2 regions of the Streptomyces sp. NPDC102451 genome follow, and region 1 is predicted to be linked to the other one. Evidence: riboswitches for the same ligand, from Rfam matches in the RefSeq annotation. Region 1 holds a riboswitch; the other holds the start of a gene.

What was found. Region 1 has a riboswitch for cyclic di-AMP ahead of ACIRD8_RS27225 (transglycosylase family protein). Riboswitches for the same ligand answer to the same signal wherever they lie in the genome.
Region 2: it holds a riboswitch for cyclic di-AMP, as region 1 does, so the genes downstream of both, ACIRD8_RS28925 (transglycosylase SLT domain-containing protein) here and ACIRD8_RS27225 (transglycosylase family protein) in region 1, are expected to answer to the same signal.

Annotation. Positions count from the first base shown of each region.
Region 1 covers NZ_JBIWKD010000014.1:110,361-118,364, forward strand. Annotated here, with positions in the region: gene ACIRD8_RS27200 (NAD(P)/FAD-dependent oxidoreductase) at 207-1,610, opposite strand; gene ACIRD8_RS27205 (exopolyphosphatase) at 2,059-3,000, opposite strand; gene ACIRD8_RS27210 (DUF501 domain-containing protein) at 3,041-3,571, opposite strand; gene ACIRD8_RS27215 (septum formation initiator family protein) at 3,642-4,112, opposite strand; gene eno (phosphopyruvate hydratase) at 4,207-5,493, opposite strand; gene ACIRD8_RS27225 (transglycosylase family protein) at 5,822-6,514, opposite strand; cyclic di-AMP (ydaO/yuaA leader) riboswitch at 6,515-6,686, opposite strand; gene ACIRD8_RS27230 (transglycosylase family protein) at 6,977-7,936, opposite strand.
Region 2 covers NZ_JBIWKD010000016.1:68,842-76,845, forward strand. Annotated here, with positions in the region: gene ACIRD8_RS28905 (heavy metal translocating P-type ATPase) at 1-175, shown strand, start outside; gene ACIRD8_RS28910 (flavodoxin family protein) at 249-701, shown strand; gene ACIRD8_RS28915 (molybdopterin-binding protein) at 805-1,200, opposite strand; gene ACIRD8_RS28920 (hypothetical protein) at 1,395-1,625, opposite strand; cyclic di-AMP (ydaO/yuaA leader) riboswitch at 1,983-2,172, shown strand; gene ACIRD8_RS28925 (transglycosylase SLT domain-containing protein) at 2,177-3,028, shown strand; gene ACIRD8_RS28930 (hypothetical protein) at 3,276-3,863, shown strand; gene ACIRD8_RS28935 (SIS domain-containing protein) at 3,928-4,821, opposite strand; gene ACIRD8_RS28940 (MBL fold metallo-hydrolase) at 5,228-6,220, shown strand; gene ACIRD8_RS28945 (ATP-binding protein) at 6,302-7,759, shown strand; gene ACIRD8_RS28950 (roadblock/LC7 domain-containing protein) at 7,756-8,004, shown strand, end outside.

The DNA of each region.
Region 1 (8,004 bases):
TATACGCACCCGAACCAGGCCGCGACACCTCGGGGCCACGGCGAGGTACACCACCCTCAACGCCGTCCGGCAGCCGCGCCATCCCGTTCCTCGGCAACGGAACGGCAAAATACCTGCGCCCACCATCTACTTCCGGGGGTGCAGGAACGCCGGAGGGGTCGTCCGCACCACGGATGGCGGACGACCCCTTCGGTGACGTACGGGCGCTAGGAGGCCTTGGCCTTCTCGCCGGACTTGCTCTTGTCGCCGTCGGCCTTGGCCGCGACCGGCGCCGGGCTCGGCTTGGCGGCCTCGTAGAACTCCTCGCGCGGAGTCTCCATGGCGCCGAGCGAGACGACCTCGCGCTTCAGGAACATCGCCAGCGTCCAGTCCGCGAAGATCCGGATCTTACGGTTCCAGGTCGGCATCGCCATGCCGTGGTAGCCACGGTGCATGTACCAGGCGAGACGGCCCTTGACCTTGATCTTCACCTTGCCGACGACGATCATCGCGACGCCCTTGTGCAGGCCGAGACCGGCGACCGCACCCTTGTTGGCGTGGCTGTACTCCTTCTGCGGGAAGCCCCGCATGCCGGAGATGACGTTGTCGCCGAGGACCTTGGCCTGACGCAGCGCGTGCTGGGCGTTCGGCGGGCACCAGGCGTTCGGGTTGCCGGCGCGGCGGCCGACCATGTCCGGCACCTGGGCGTTGTCGCCCGCGGCCCAGATGTAGTCGGTGCCCTGCACCTGGAGCTTCTCGGAGGTGTCCACGTGACCACGCGGGCCGAGCGGCAGACCGAAGCGGGCCAGCGCCGGGTTCGGCTTCACACCGGCGGTCCACACGATCGTGCTGGAGTCGACCTCGAGGCCGTTCTTCAGGACGACGTGGCCGTCGACGCAGGAGTCCATGGAGGTCGAGAGGTAGACCTCGACACCACGGCTCTCCAGGTGCTCCTTGCCGTACGCGCCCAGCTTCGGGCCGACCTCGGGAAGGATCTTGTCGGCGGCGTCGACCAGGATGAAGCGCATGTCCTCGCGCTTCACGCTCGTGTAGTACTTCGCCGCGTCGCGCGCCATGTCCTCGACCTCGCCGATGGTCTCCGCACCGGCGAAGCCGCCGCCCACGAAGACGAACGTCAGCGCCTTGCGGCGGACGTCCTCATCGGTCGTCGAGTCGGCCTTGTCCAGCTGCTCGAGGACGTGGTTGCGCAGACCGATGGACTCCTCGATGCCCTTCATGCCGATGCCCTGCTCGGCGAGGCCGGGGATCGGGAAGGTACGGGAGACCGCGCCCATCGCGATGACCAGGTAGTCGAAGGGCAGCTCGTAGGCCTCGCCGACGAGCGGCGCGACCGTGGCGACCTTGCGGTCCTGATCGATGGTCGTGACACGGCCGGTGAGAACCTCTGCCTTGGGCAGCACGCGTCGCAGCGGGACGACGACATGCCGAGGCGAGATGCTGCCGGCAGCAGCTTCGGGGAGGAAGGGCTGGTACGTCATGTACGAGCGCGGGTCGACGACCGTGACGGTCGCCTCTCCATACCGCATCTTCTTCAGAATGCGACGAGCTGCGTACAGGCCTACGTACCCACCGCCTACAACGAGGATCCTGGGACGCTCCGTGGTGCTCATGCCATCGAGTATCCACCCCCCTCGGGGGGCATGCTCGTGAGCCCCTTCACAAGGTATGGCCAACCCTCTGCTACACTTCGCCGCCCACGTGACCCAGGTCATGGTGCGGGTGGGGAACCACGACGTTCCGGCGAACGTTGTTCACCGCTTGTGAGCTGGCCCTTGAGCCCCCGGACACGATGAACCACCTGCCCGGGACACGCCGCCGCCACACCCCCGAAACGACCCCGCAGCACCCCCACGGACACCTCCGGGCGGCCCCGACTGCCCTCCCGGGGCAGAACTTCGCCCAGTGGGGCCGAATTCCTTGTGAAGAAGTTCACGAAGTTCGTCGGAGCACCTCGCGAAAGCCCTCCCCGGACACGTCCGGAGAGGGCTCCACCAGCTCAAAGGTGCAGGCCGGAATGCGTATGAGCGGCATCTCACCGCACCCGCCCCGGCGCTGTGATCAAGCGGCCGACCAGGCGATCCCGTCAAGGATGTCGTGCTCGCTGACGACGACCTCACGGGCACCGGTCCGCTCCATCAGCGCGAGCAGGACGAGCGCACCCGAGGGGATCACATCGACCCGGCCCGGGTGCATCGCGGGGATCGCCGCGCGCTCCTCGTGCGTCGAGGCGAGCAGCCGCTCGGTGATCTCCCGCACCCGCTCGACGGAGACCCGGGAGTGGTGGATCGCCTCGGAGTCGTACTCCGTCAGCCCGAGCGCTATCGCGGCGACGGTGGTGACCGTCCCGGCCAGGCCGACGAGCGTCGCCGCCGAGGAGATCGGCACGGTCTCCTCGGCCAGATCCAGGGCGGCGCCGATGTCCGCGCGGATCGCGGCGACCGCGGCGGGCGTGGGCGGGTCCACCACGGCCCCGTCCACGACGAGGTGACGCTCGGTCAGGCGCACGCAGCCGATGTCCACGGACCGGGCCGCGCGCACCCGGTCGTCGCCGACGACGAACTCGGTGGAACCGCCGCCGATGTCCACGACGAGGTACGGCTTCTCCAGGTGGTCGCCGCCCACCAGCTCCTTGGTGGCACCGTCGAAGGAGAGCTGCGCCTCCTGGTCACCGGTGACCACCTCGGGCTCGACGCCCAGGATCTCCAGCACCCCGCGTACGAACGTGTCGCTGTTCTCCGCGTCGCGCGAGGCGGACGTGGCGACGAAGCGGATCCGCTCGGCGCCGAGCTCCTTGACCGCGGCCGCGTACTCGCGGCAGGCCTCGAAGGTGCGCTCGATCGCCTCGGGGGCCAGCCGGCCCGTCCGGTCGACACCCTGGCCGAGCCGGACGATCTCCATCCGCCGGTCGAGCTCCGTGAACTCCCCGGTCGCGGGATCCACGTCCGCGACGAGCAGACGGATGGAGTTGGTACCGCAGTCGATGGCGGCAACGCGGGTCATGAGGGGCTCCTGTGGTCGTGGTTACGGGGGCTCCGGGAGGTCAGGCCTCTTCGGCGCCGCACGGGGTGACGCACGGGCCCTTCGCCCACCACTCCGGCAGCATCGCGATCGCCTCGTCGCCCAGCGGGTTCACCCCGGGGCCCGCCGCCAGCGAGTGGCCGACCAGGACGTGCAGGCACTTCACCCGGTCCGGCATGCCGCCCGCACTCGGGAAACCCTCCAGGACCTCGATGGCGTCACGGCGCGCGAGGTAGTCCTCGTGCGCGGCACGGTAGGCCGCGGCCAGCTCCGGGTCCGTCGTGAGCCGCTCGGTCATCTCCTTCATGACCCCATTGGCCTCCAGCGTGCCGATCGCGGACGCGGCACGCGGGCAGGTCAGGTAGTACGTCGTCGGGAACGGCGTGCCGTCCTCCAGACGGGGCTGGGTCTCGACCACGTCCGGGTTGCCGCACGGGCAGCGGTGCGCGATGGCGCGCAGCCCGCGCGGCGGCCGGCCGAGCTGGAGCTCGAACGCGGCGATGTCCGCAGCGGTGGGCGCGGTGGATTCGGTCTGCGGAGGGGGCGTGTCCATGCCTGCCTTGAATGTCATCGGTCGGACTGTATGAATCGGTACGGGGAGAGGGTGCGGCGCGTACCCGGGGTCACTCGCGGTCCGCGCTGTCGACGCCGTCCCAGAGGTTCGAGTGCCAGGGCCGCCCCGTCGCCCCCGGCTCGCCCCCGCGCTCCTCGGCCGCGTCCGGGTCGACCACCGTATAACCGGTCTCGCCGGGCAGCACGTAGTGCAGGTGCTGACGCGCGAGACGCCGGATGTACGCGTCGTCCTTGAGCCGCGCCTTCTCGTCGCGCAGCTCCTCGGTCCGCTGGTGGGCCTCCCGGGAGAGCCTCTCCTGATCGGCGATCTGGTCGCGCTGGGAGATGTACTGCCGCATGGGGTACGCGAGCGCGACCACCAGGGAGCAGACGATCAGCGCCAGGAACGCGGCCCGCCCGGTGAGCCGTGAACGGCGGGCCTGGCGGCGGTTCTGGGACCGGTAGACGCGGGCCGCCGTCTGCTCGCCGAGCAGCCGCAGCCTGGTCGCGGTGGAGAACCGGTCGCGGTCCTTCCCGGCCATGTCTCACGCCTCCCCGTTACGCACGTCCGTCCCCGCACACGGTACGGGACCGGATGCGGGGACGGACGGAGGCTGGTGCTCCGGACTCGGGCTGTCAGCCCTCGAAGCGGAACCGCGGGAACGCCGAACGACCGGCGTACACCGCGGCGTCGTCGAGGATCTCCTCGATGCGCAGCAGCTGGTTGTACTTGGCGACGCGGTCCGAGCGGGCCGGGGCGCCGGTCTTGATCTGGCCGCAGTTCACCGCGACGGCGAGGTCGGCGATGGTGACGTCCTCGGTCTCACCGGAGCGGTGGGACATCATGCACTTGAAGCCGTTGCGCTGGGCCAGCTCGACGGCGTCCAGGGTCTCGGTCAGCGAACCGATCTGGTTCACCTTGACGAGCAGGGCGTTGGCCGAGCCCTCCTCGATGCCACGGGCGAGGCGCTCCGGGTTGGTGACGAACAGGTCGTCACCGACGATCTGCACCTTGGAGCCGAGCTTGTCGGTGATGACCTTCCAGCCCGCCCAGTCGTCCTCGTACAGCGGGTCCTCGATGGAGACCAGCGGGTACGCGGAGACGAGCTCCTCGTAGTACTCGGTCATCTCGGCGGCCGAGCGGGACTTGCCCTCGAACTCGTAGACGCCGTCCTTGTAGAACTCGGACGCGGCGACGTCGAGCGCGAGCGCGATGTCGCGGCCCGGGACGTAACCGGCCTCCTTGACGGCCTCCAGGATGAGGTCGAGGGCGGCGCGGTTGGACTCCAGGTTGGGGGCGAAGCCGCCCTCGTCACCGAGGCCGGTGGACAGGCCCTTGGTCTTCAGGACCTTCTTCAGCGTGTGGTAGATCTCCGCGCCCCAGCGAAGGGCCTCGGAGAAGGACTCGGCGCCGATCGGCGCGATCATGAACTCCTGGATGTCCACGTTGGAGTCGGCGTGCGAGCCGCCGTTCAGGATGTTCATCATCGGAACGGGCAGCAGGTGCGCGTTCGGGCCGCCGAGGTAGCGGAACAGCGGGAGGTCGGACGCCTCGGACGCGGCGTGCGCCACGGCCAGCGAGACGCCGAGGATGGCGTTGGCGCCGAGGGAGCCCTTGTTCTCGGTGGCGTCCAGGTCGAACATCGCCTGGTCGATGAGGCGCTGCTCGGTGGCGTCGTAACCGACGAGCTCCGGGCCGATCTGCTCGATCACGGCGAGGACGGCCTTCTCGACGCCCTTGCCCTGGTAACGGTTGGGGTCCCCGTCGCGAAGCTCAATGGCCTCGAACGCACCGGTGGAGGCGCCGGACGGAACAGCAGCACGTCCCGTGCTGCCGTCGTCGAGGCCAACCTCGACCTCGACCGTGGGGTTGCCCCGGGAGTCGAGGATTTCCCTGGCTACGACGACGTCGATGGACGGCACGAGGCATCTCCTTCTGGGATCTGACACTGGTTGTGCAGGGTCACTGTGGCCTTGCGCCACGAGCCTAACCGGCTCGGCACGCTCCGTCGGCCGTCCGCCCGTCCCCTGGGACGAAAAAGGACCCAAGGACCTGCATTCCGGGCAAAGCTCCAGAAATTTACTGACGGGTAACCACAACTGTTGAACACTCACCTCCACGGCGGGCCCGCGCCCCGCCCCCGAGCGCGACGGCCGCAGGGGTCCGGACACGACCCCGGCCCGGCGCGCGGGGGGTCTGCGCGCCGGGCCGGGTCTCCGGGGCAGGAGGAAGACCCCGGGCCGTTTCCGGCTACTTCAGGTGGAGCTGCTGACCCGGGAAGATCAGGTCGGCGTCGTCGACGATGTCGTCGTTCAGCTTGAACAGCTTCGCCCAGCCGCCCTTGACCTTCTTCGCGTCGGCGATCTTACTGAGGGTGTCGCCGGCCTTGACCTTGTACTCGCCGTCGCCCTTCTCGACCTTCTCGCCGGTCGGGGTGGTGACGGTCTTCTCGGCGGCCGTGCGCTTCTCGCTGCGCGTGGTGGGCTGCTCGGCCTTGCGCTCCGGCGCGGCCTGCGGGGCCGTGTCGCCGTTCTTCGAGGAGCCGGTGTCGACACCCGGGTCCACACCGTCGTTCGTCAGGCCGCCGGCCCCGGCGCAGGCCCAGGCACCCGGGCCCTGCAGGTCGAGGAGCTTCTCGGCGGCGGCTATCTGCTGGTCCTTGGAGGCCAGGTCGGCACGCGCGGCGTACTGCGTACCGCCGGCGGCGGCCCAGCTGGACTGCGAGAACTGCAGGCCGCCGTAGTAACCGTTGCCGGTGTTGATGGACCAGTTGCCACCGGACTCGCACTGGGCGACGGCGTCCCAGGTCTCGACGGAGGCGGCGGAGGCGCCGGTCGCGCCCATCAGCGGTACGGCGACGGCGGCACCGGTGACACCGGCCAGGGTCGCGACACGGACGGCCTTGGACGGGCGACGGTGCTTGCCCTTGCTGGAAAGCAGCATGGTTCTCCTCACCGACGCCTACGAGGTGAGCTGTCGGGTTCGGGCCTGTGAGTTGCCCGGTCGCCCCCACTCGCGGACGACTTCACCCCTAGCCGTACCTCCGCCCGTCTTCCGACGGCCGGGTCCGGCGCTTACCTGGGTCCCCCGCTCCTGCCTACGGCGCTTTACGCGTCGGTCCCCTTCGGCCGACGGCAGGATTCGGCGTGACGGTCGAAGGTGCCCGCGGTGCGAGCGGCTCCGACCGTAAACACACGCAACCCCCACATTCAAAGATGGACATAACGACCAATCAGCCCGAACCGATCCAAGGTGAACATCCGTTTACGCAGGTCGGAGCCAATATGGACGGATCGGACGGACCGGCCGCAACAGTTCAAGCAAAGAGACCCATGTCTCACTTACGCATAAGTGGACATAGGCCTCTGAACTACCCCTGATTTCGGGGTGTTTTCCTGCTTTTGATCAGTTGGCGGCGGCGGTCTCCGACGGCGCGTCCTGCGCGTCGGACCCGAGGCCGAGGAGGTCCAGGCTCTGGCCGGGAAGGATCAGGTCCGGGTCGGAGCCCAGCTCGTCCTTGTTGGCCTCGTAGAGCGCGGGCCAGCCGCCGCGGAGATCCTGCGCGTCGGCGATCGCCCAGAGGTTGTCGCCCTCGCGGACGGTGTACGTCCCCTCCGCACCCTGACGCGCCTCGGATTCACCGCGCGAGGCGTGCCGGCCGGACTCGCGCCCGTCGTCCGGGCCCGATCCCTCGCCCGCCTCGGGGGCGGGCGTGCCGCGGTGCTTGCCGGCCGTCCCGCCGTCGCCCTTCGAGGCGCCGGACTTCCCGGAGGCCTCGGGGGACGGGGTGGCCGACGGCGACGCGCCGTCCTCGTCCCCCTTGTCCGCCGTGCCGTCGGAGGCGTCCGACGGGTCCGGCGCTTCGGACGAGGGGGTCCCGGACGGGGTCGCGGTGTCCGAGGGCTCGGCGGAGGGGGTCTCGGACGGCGTCGCGGTGTCCGAGGGCTCCGCGGAGGGCTCGCCGCCCGGGTCGATACCCGGCAGCGTCCCGTCCAGGGCGAGACCGGAGATCACCGCGCAGCTCGGCCACGCCTGCGGTCCCTTGTCGTCCAGGACCTTCTCCGCGACCGAGATCTGCTGCGAGCGGCTGGCGAGGTCGGCCCGGGGCGCGAACGCCGTGCCGCCGTACGCCGACCATGTGTCCTGCGAGAACTGCAGACCGCCGTAGTAGCCGTTGCCGAGGTCGGCACTCCACATGCCGCCGCTCTCGCATTCGGCGACCCGGTCCCAGGTCGACGCGTCAGCGGCTTGCGCGCCTCCGGCGCCGAGCAGCGGGATGGCAATGGCCGATCCGGTGACGCCTGCGGCGACGACGATGGCGGGTGCCTGGCGAGGGCGGCGGTGTCTGCCGGTCGCGGAGCCCATGGGATTGCCTTCCGTGTGACTGACATGTGACGGGTGAGTCGAACGGTGAACCTAGCCCTACTCGAACG
Region 2 (8,004 bases), on a different contig from region 1:
GCTGGGCACGATCCGCTCGAACCTCTTCTGGGCCTTCGCCTACAACGTGGCGGCCCTCCCGCTCGCCGCGGCAGGCCTGCTCAACCCCATGATCGCGGGAGCGGCGATGGCCTTCTCGTCGGTCTTCGTCGTCGGCAACAGCCTCCGTCTGCGCGGTTTCCGGGCCGTCGAGTGAGCCTGCGCGCCTGCCGGGGAGCCCGGGTTCCCCGGCAGGGCGAGGGCTCCGGTGAGCGGGTAGGTTCGGTGGCGTGGCCACTCTGCTGATCGTGCATCACACGCCCTCGCCCAACTGCCAGGCGCTGTTCGAAGCGGTGCTCTCCGGCGCGACGACGGAGGACATCGAAGGCGTACGGGTCGTGCGGCGGGCAGCCCTCTCCGCCACGGCGTCCGACGTACTGGCGGCCGACGGCTATCTGCTCGGCACACCGGCGAACCTCGGATACATGTCCGGCGCCCTGAAGCACTTCTTCGACCAGGTCTACTACCCGTGCCTGGACGGGACGAAGGGCCGGCCCTTCGGCTACTACGTGCACGGCGGCAACGACGTCACCGGCGCCGTACGGGGCATCGAGACGATCACGACGGGCCTCGGATGGCGCCGTGCGGCCGACGCCGTGACCGTCACCGGTGAGCCGGGCAAGGCGGATACCGAGGCGTGCTGGGAGCTGGGGGCGACCCTCGCCGCCGGACTGATGGAGTGACGACCCGCCAGGCAGCCGGAACGAGGCGCGCCCGGCAGCCCCGGCACCGCCCGCACGGCAGCCCCGGCACGGCGCGCCCGGATGCCCGGCGGTGGGTGCCGCGTCAGGCGCGGTCGATGTGCACGCTGGTCGACTTCACGCGGGCCGTGGCCTGCATGCCGACCTCCAGCCCCAGCTCCTCCACGGCTTCCCGGGTCAGGAGCGAGACGAGGCGGTGCGGGCCGGCCTGGATGTCGACCTGGGCCGCTACGTCACCGAGCTTCACCGCGGTGACGATGCCCGGGAAGGCGTTGCGCGCCGAGGTGTAGGAGACCTCCTCGTCGCCGGGCCCGCTCTGGCCCACCTCGATCGAGAACGCCGCCAGATCGCGGCCGTCGATGAGGCGGCGTCCGCCCTCGTCGCGATGGGTCGCGACCCGGCCGGCGTCCGCCCAGCGCCGGGCGGTGTCAGGGCTGACTCCGAGGAGGCGCGCGGCCTGCCCGATGGTGTAGGTCTGCATGCGTCCCATGCTAGAGGCTGCTCTTGCATATGCAAGGTTTACTCGCAGAATTCCTCGCATGTGCGAACCCCTGGAGGGGTGGCGGCGTTCCACTCCGGGATGAGGCCGATCCCCGGCCGGACGCGGAACGCACGGCGGCCGCCCTGGTCGCCGCCGTGCGGGGCGGCGACCGTCCTGATGTCCTCCTGGTCCGCTCAGCGCGGCCTCCAGGTGAGCTTGCCGCCTCCCACCCATCGGATGACGGCCGGGTCGTCGAGGTCGTGGACCCGAATGCCGGCCGCCGCGGCGGCGATCAGGACGTCCGTCATGTCGGTCGCGCCTCCGATCACCGCTCCGTCGATCTCCACGATGCGGAAGGGCGGGTCCCCGGGCTGAACGGGCAGGACGGTGATCCGGGGGGCCGAGGCGTGAGGGCTTTCAGTCATGGGCGGATCGGTTCCACGCGGATGCCCTCGGTATGCCAGGCGGCATGATCTGTGAGTCGTATGCCCGGTTTGCGGTGCTTTTATTAAATTAATCCCGTAATCCATAAAAGGCCATTTCATGTGACCTGGGGCCTTCGCTCGGGAGCAAATCGCCCGAATCGGACTCCGTGACCAGCGTCACCTTATGCGCCCCAGACGCGGGGGTGCGGCAGTCGGTTCCCTTCTGTGCCAAGAGGAGTGGCGGGCGCGATGTGGGGTGGATTACATGAATTCCAAAGAATTGATCTTGCGAATGAATTGTGATCAACGAACCAGGCTTGTTCCTTTCCCTATTTCTCGCCTACGGTCACCATCACTCCGGGCGGAACGCCGAATCCTGCCGCCGTCCGGTGACCTCACCGACCAGTTCTCGTACGGCAGGAGCGGGGGACCCAAGTAAGCGCCGATCCGGTTTCCGGAGCGGCTCGGGGTGAAGTCGCATTCGCATGCGGCCGGGCATCTCCAGCCCGAACCCGACAGCTCACTTCGCAGGCGACGGAGAGGAATTCAGCATGCCCGAGAATGGTAAGCACCGTCGTTTCAGGACCAGTTCGCTGACCCGCGGCATCATCGCCGTGAGCACGGGCGGAGCCGCCCTGGCCCTCCCCGTGATCGGCGCCACCAGTGCCTTCGCCGCCCCGGCCCAGCCGGTCGCCGTCGAAAAGGCCGCAACGTCGACTGCCGTGCCCGGCAAGGGAATTGCCGCGCAGAAGTCGAAGTCCGCCACGTATTCCGTGGTCGTGGGTGACACCCTCGCGAAGATCGCGCGGGAGCATTCCGTGAGCGGTGGCTGGAAGGCGCTGTACGAGGGCAACGAGAAGGTCGTCGGTGGAAACCCCGACCTGATTCACCCCGGTCTCAAGCTGACCCTTGGCGGCAAGGCCGAGAACAAGTCCGCGGACAAGGCCGAATCCAAGGCCTCCTCCGACCGTGCCGAGCAGAGCGCCGACCGCGCCGACCGCTCGGAGCGCACGAGCACCACCGTCGCCGCTGAGGGTGCGCCCGCCGCCGAAGCCGCTCCCGCGGCCGAGCCGGTCTCGTACACGAACGACCTCGACGGCTGGATCAAGGAGTCGCTCGCCGTCATGGCCGAGCACGGCATCCCCGGCAGCTACGAGGGCATCCACCGCAACATCATCCGCGAGTCCGCGGGTGACCCGCAGGCCATCAACAACTGGGACATCAACGCGATCAACGGCGTCCCGTCGAAGGGCCTCCTGCAGGTCATCGACCCGACCTTCCAGGCCTACCACGTGCCCGGTACGTCGATGGACAGCTACGACCCGGTCGCCAACATCACGGCCGCGTGCAACTACGCCGCGGACAAGTACGGCTCCATCGACAATGTCTTCGGCGCCTACTGAGTCCTGCCGAGGCGGGACCACTGACACACGGGTGTGTGTGACAGAGGGACAGAAGTGACGGGTGGTGCGGGTTCGGCGGAACCCGCACCACCCGTCGTCCGTTTTCCGGAGCCACCCGTGTCCTGGGTCCCCATGTCCGGAGCCACCCGTGTCCGGAGGCCCCGGACCGCGCTGTCACGGCCGCCGACAGGCGGGGCGGAGACCGGTTGACTGGTCTCGTACAGGTTCGTCGTCCATACTGCCCGCCGTGGAGCAGCGCATAGATTCGAACACCAAGCCCGAGTTCGCCGCGGGGACAGACCCGGCGTACATCCCCGGCCTGACGGCCCCTGCCCCCGCGCGGACGGAGGCGGAGGAGGCGGCGCCCCAGGGGTCCCTGGAGCCACAGGAGCCCGAGGTGGCCGATGCGGTCCCGGAGGCCGACGTCACGGACGCGCCCGCCGAGGAGGCGGCCGAGGGGCCCGTGGACGGTTCCACGGCGGCCGGGGGCGACGACACGGCCCCGGACGACGGAGCGGCCCCCGGAGCCGTGGGCGGGAGCGCCGACGCCGAGGACGGCCCCGTCTTCGAGGTCAGCGACCGGCGCGGGTCCATCAGGGTGGACGCCGAGGGCGTCCGCTTCACGCTCGACGACCAGGAGGCCGAGTTCGACTGGTCCGAGATCGGCGCGGTCGAGGTCAGGACCGGCCGCTTCGGCCGCCGGTTCACCGTGACCGTCCACCTGTCGAGCCGCCGGTGGTTCAACGCCGAGGTCGAGGCAGGGGCCCGCAGCGACCTCAAGACGTGGACCGCGGAGCTCGACGAGGCGCTGGACGCCCACTTCGAAGAGGCCTGACCTCACGGTCGCCGCCGCGCACCGGGCCGTCCGCCGGCCCGGTGCGCGGCATGCCGTGACGGCGTCAGGCCCCGGCGGCCGTACCGAGCACCACCGACCGCGTCAGATGGCGCGGCTGGTCGGGATCGAGGCCACGGGCCGCCGCGCGGGCGATCGCCAGCCGCTGGACCCGCACCAGGTCGGCCAGCGGGTCCAGTCCGCTCTCCACCCAGCGCGCCCCGGTCGCCTGCACCTGCTCCCGCAGCCCTTCCGGAGCGGTGCCGAACATCCAGGTCGCCGTTCCGGCCGTGGCGATGCTGATGGGGCCGTGGCGGTACTCCATCGCCGGATAGGACTCCGTCCAGGACAGGGACGCCTCCTTCATCTTCAGCGCCGCCTCGTTGGCGAGCCCGACCGTCCAGCCGCGCCCCAGGAAGCTGAACTGGGTGCAGTCCAGGAGCCCCTCCGGCAGCGGCTCCGCCAGTGCGGTCTCCGCGTCCCGGACGACGTCCTCGGTGTGCAGCCCGAGATGGGCGCGGAACAGGGTCAGCGCGGTGGTCGCGAACCTCGTCTGGACCACTGACCGTTCGTCGGCGAAGTCGAGGACGACCACGTCGTCGGCCGCGGCCATCACCGGGGTCCGCGGGTCTGCGGTCACGGCGACGGTCCGGGTGGAGCCCCGCAGCCCGGACAGCAGGCCGAGCACCTCCGTCGTCGTGCCCGACCGCGTCAGCGCGACGACCCGGTCGTACGCGCGCCCGACGGGGAACTCCGAGGCGGCGTACGCGTCCGACTCGCCCTGGCCGGAGTCCTCGCGGAGCGAGGCGTACGCCTGTGCCATGTAGTACGACGTTCCGCAGCCGACGACGGCGATGCGCTCACCGGCGGCGGGCAGGGCCGTCCTCCGGTCGGCAGCCACTTCCTCGGCGCGGCGCCAGCACTCCGGCTGGCCGGCTGTCTCGGTCTCGACATGCGACATGTCCGCACTCCGCTTCCGCTGCTGCTCGCATCTGGTGGGGCGGGGCTGGATGGAACCGACGCCCGCGTGTTCAATTCTGCATGTTAGCCGGGTCAATCGAGCAAGAACAAGCAAAGTGTTTACGTGCCCGTCATCCATGCGGCGTCGGTTTTCAGCCATGCTCGGTGGGTAGCCGACCCGATCCGGTTCTGCCGCGGCTGGGTGGGTATCCGTCGCGCGGCGCGGACCCGGCGGACGACATCCCGTACATCAGGCGGAAAATCGCTCATGCGGCCGATCCGCGGCAACCCCGGACGGTCACCGGCCGACGGCGGGCGGCCAGGTCAAGGGGTGATTTCAAGCCATCAGGACTGCATGTTGGCCGAGTTCGAACGCGCGGCCGGATCGTGGTCGGCATAATCAGCCCATGTCGATCACGGGTGGGGACGTCGTTGACCTCGGCAGCGGGCTGTACGCCTGGCTGCCGCCGAAGCGGGGCTGGGGGCTGGCCAACTGCGGTCTCCTCGTGTCGCCGCGCGGTGCGTTGTGGATCGACACCCCGTACGACACGGTTCTGGCCGGTCAGTTCCTGGTGGAGAGCCAGAAGCGGCTGCCCGACGGGGTGAGCGTCGACCGTGTGATCGTCACCCATGCCAACGGGGACCACTTCTGGGGTGCCGGGGTGCTGCCGGACGCGGAGATCATCGCGACCCGCGAGGCCCGGGAGCACATCCACTACGACCCCACCCCGCAGCAGCAGCACGCCCTGGTGGCCGGAAGTGATCCCTCCACACCCCTCGGCGCGTACCTCGGCCGTCACTTCGGAGTCTTCGACTGGTCGGGCACCGAAGCGGTTCGGCCGACGACCTACTTCACCGGAGAGCTCGAACTGACCCTGGGGGAGTACACCGTCCAGGTGTCCTCCCTGCCGCCCGCGCACACGGCGGGTGACCTGATCGTCCATCTGCCCGCGCAGCGCACGGTGTTCAGCGGAGACGTCATCTTCTCCTCCACCCCGCAGCAGCCCGGTGACCACCCGGTGCACTGGGCGGGACCCCTGGACAACGTGATCGACGCCTGTGAACGAGTCCTGGCCACCGGCGCCGAGGTGATCGTGCCGGGGCACGGCCCGGTGCTCGACCCCGCCGGAGTGCGGGAGCACATGGCCTATCTCGCGTACGTACGCGACCGGGCTCACGCCCTCCACGCGGCGGGCGTGCCCGCGGTCGAGGCGGCCCGCCGGGTCATCGCGGAGGGCCGCTACCCGGCGCTCGGTCTGCCCGAGCGGCTCGTGGTGACCATCGGGAGCGAGTACCGCCACCTGGACGGATCCGAGCTCCCCGGCGTCCTCCAGGTGATGGCCGACGTGGCCGCCGTCGCTCACGGGACCGACGCGGGCTCCGCCGGGGAGCCGGCGTGACGGCCCGCCGGCACGCCGCCCGGACACCCCGCCGACGCGCGGGCTGTCGACCGTCCCCGACAACAGAGACGCGGTGACGCCGTGGTGGCATGGATCGTGGCACTGATCGCCGTGACGGTGGCGATATGGTCGGCCACTCGCACGTATCAGGCCAGACGCGAAGCCTACGGCGCCTCGGCGCGCGTAGAACTGACCGAACGTCAGGCCAAGGCGGCCGAGGCCCGCACCCTCGCCCTCACCGAGGAGATCCGTCAGCTGGCCCGGAAGCGGATACCCGCCGCGGCCACCGCGCTCTCCCACCGGACCGCTGCCGTCCCCGGGCTCCGGGAGGCCGCCGGTATCGAGGGCGATGCCGCGCGGCTGCTGACCGAGGCCGTACAGGCCGCGCGCACGGCGGTCCTGGAGGAGCGTGTACGCGTCGACGCGGCTGCGCGGTCGGCCATGCGCGGTACCTCCGCCAAGATCCAGTCGCTGCTCAACCAGTCCCAGCACCTGCTCCACGAGCTCCAGCACGAGTACGACGACCCGCGGATCCTGCAGCTCGACTTCCGTAACGAACTGGCGCTCCGCCGCACCCAGGCCACGGCCGTCCTCTGCGACGCCTGGCCCGGACTCGCCCGGCAGAACTCCTCGCTCGTCGAGGTCGTGCTCGGGGCCCAGTCACGGGTCCCCGGGTACGAGCGGATCAAGGTCGCCAACCATCTGCGCCAGGAGCGGCTCGCGCTGGTCGCCCGCGCCGCCGAACCCCTCGCGATCGCGCTCGCCGAGCTGCTGGCCAATGCGACGGCGTACTCGCACCCGGACACCGAGGTGCCGGTGACGGTCCAGCAGACCCCGGGGCGCGGCGCCCTGATCCTCGTCGACGACGCCGGGATCGGCATGGACGAAGACGCGCTGGAACGGGCCCGCGCCCTGCTGTCGGGCCCCTCCGAGGTGCTGCTCACCGAGCTGGGGGACCCGCCGCAGACCGGGTTCGCCGTGGTGGGGCGGCTCATCGCGCGGTACGGCTTCAGCTGCCACATCGAGTCGTCGCCGTACGGGGGGATGCGCGCGATGCTGCGTATTCCGGCCCATCTGCTGACCGTGATCGACGACGACCGCACCCTGTCGGTGCTCGCCCCGAAGCCGGTGCGGGCGCGGCCGGCCGGGGCGGCTGCCGAAGGCCCCGAGGTCCTCGCCACGGAGCCCGCCGCACCCGGGCCGGTGCCCGCCGAGCCGGCGGAGTCCGCCGAGCCCCCGGAGCCCGTCGCGTCCGTACCCGCCGAGTCCGTCGTGTCCGCGCCCGCGGAACCCGCCGAGGAAGCGGCGCCTCCCGCAGGGCTGCCCACCCGGCGGCGCAGATCCCGCCGGACGGCCTCCCCGGAGGCGTCGGCGGCCCGGCAGCAGGCGGCCGAGGAGCCCGCGCCCCGTACGCCGGAGCAGGCCGGTGCCGCCTGGGCCGCGCTCCAGGAGGGCACCCTCAGCGGCCGGAAGGCGCCCGCGACCCCGCCGGCGCCCCCGGCATCCCCATCGGACGACCAAGGAGACGACGAGACGTGAGCACCACCCCCACCGCCGGTGATCTCGCCTGGGTGCTGACCCCCCTGCTGGAGCTGCCCGGCGTACAGCACGCCGTGGTCGCCACCGGCGACGGACTCGTCGAGGGCGCCTCGCCCGGCCTGGACCGTGCGTCCGCCGAGCGCGTCGCCGCGATGACGGCCACCCTGCACGCCGCTGCCCGCGCCTTCACCACCGCGTTCACCGAGGCCGAGTCGCCGCGCCTCGCCCAGACGGTCGTGGAGTCC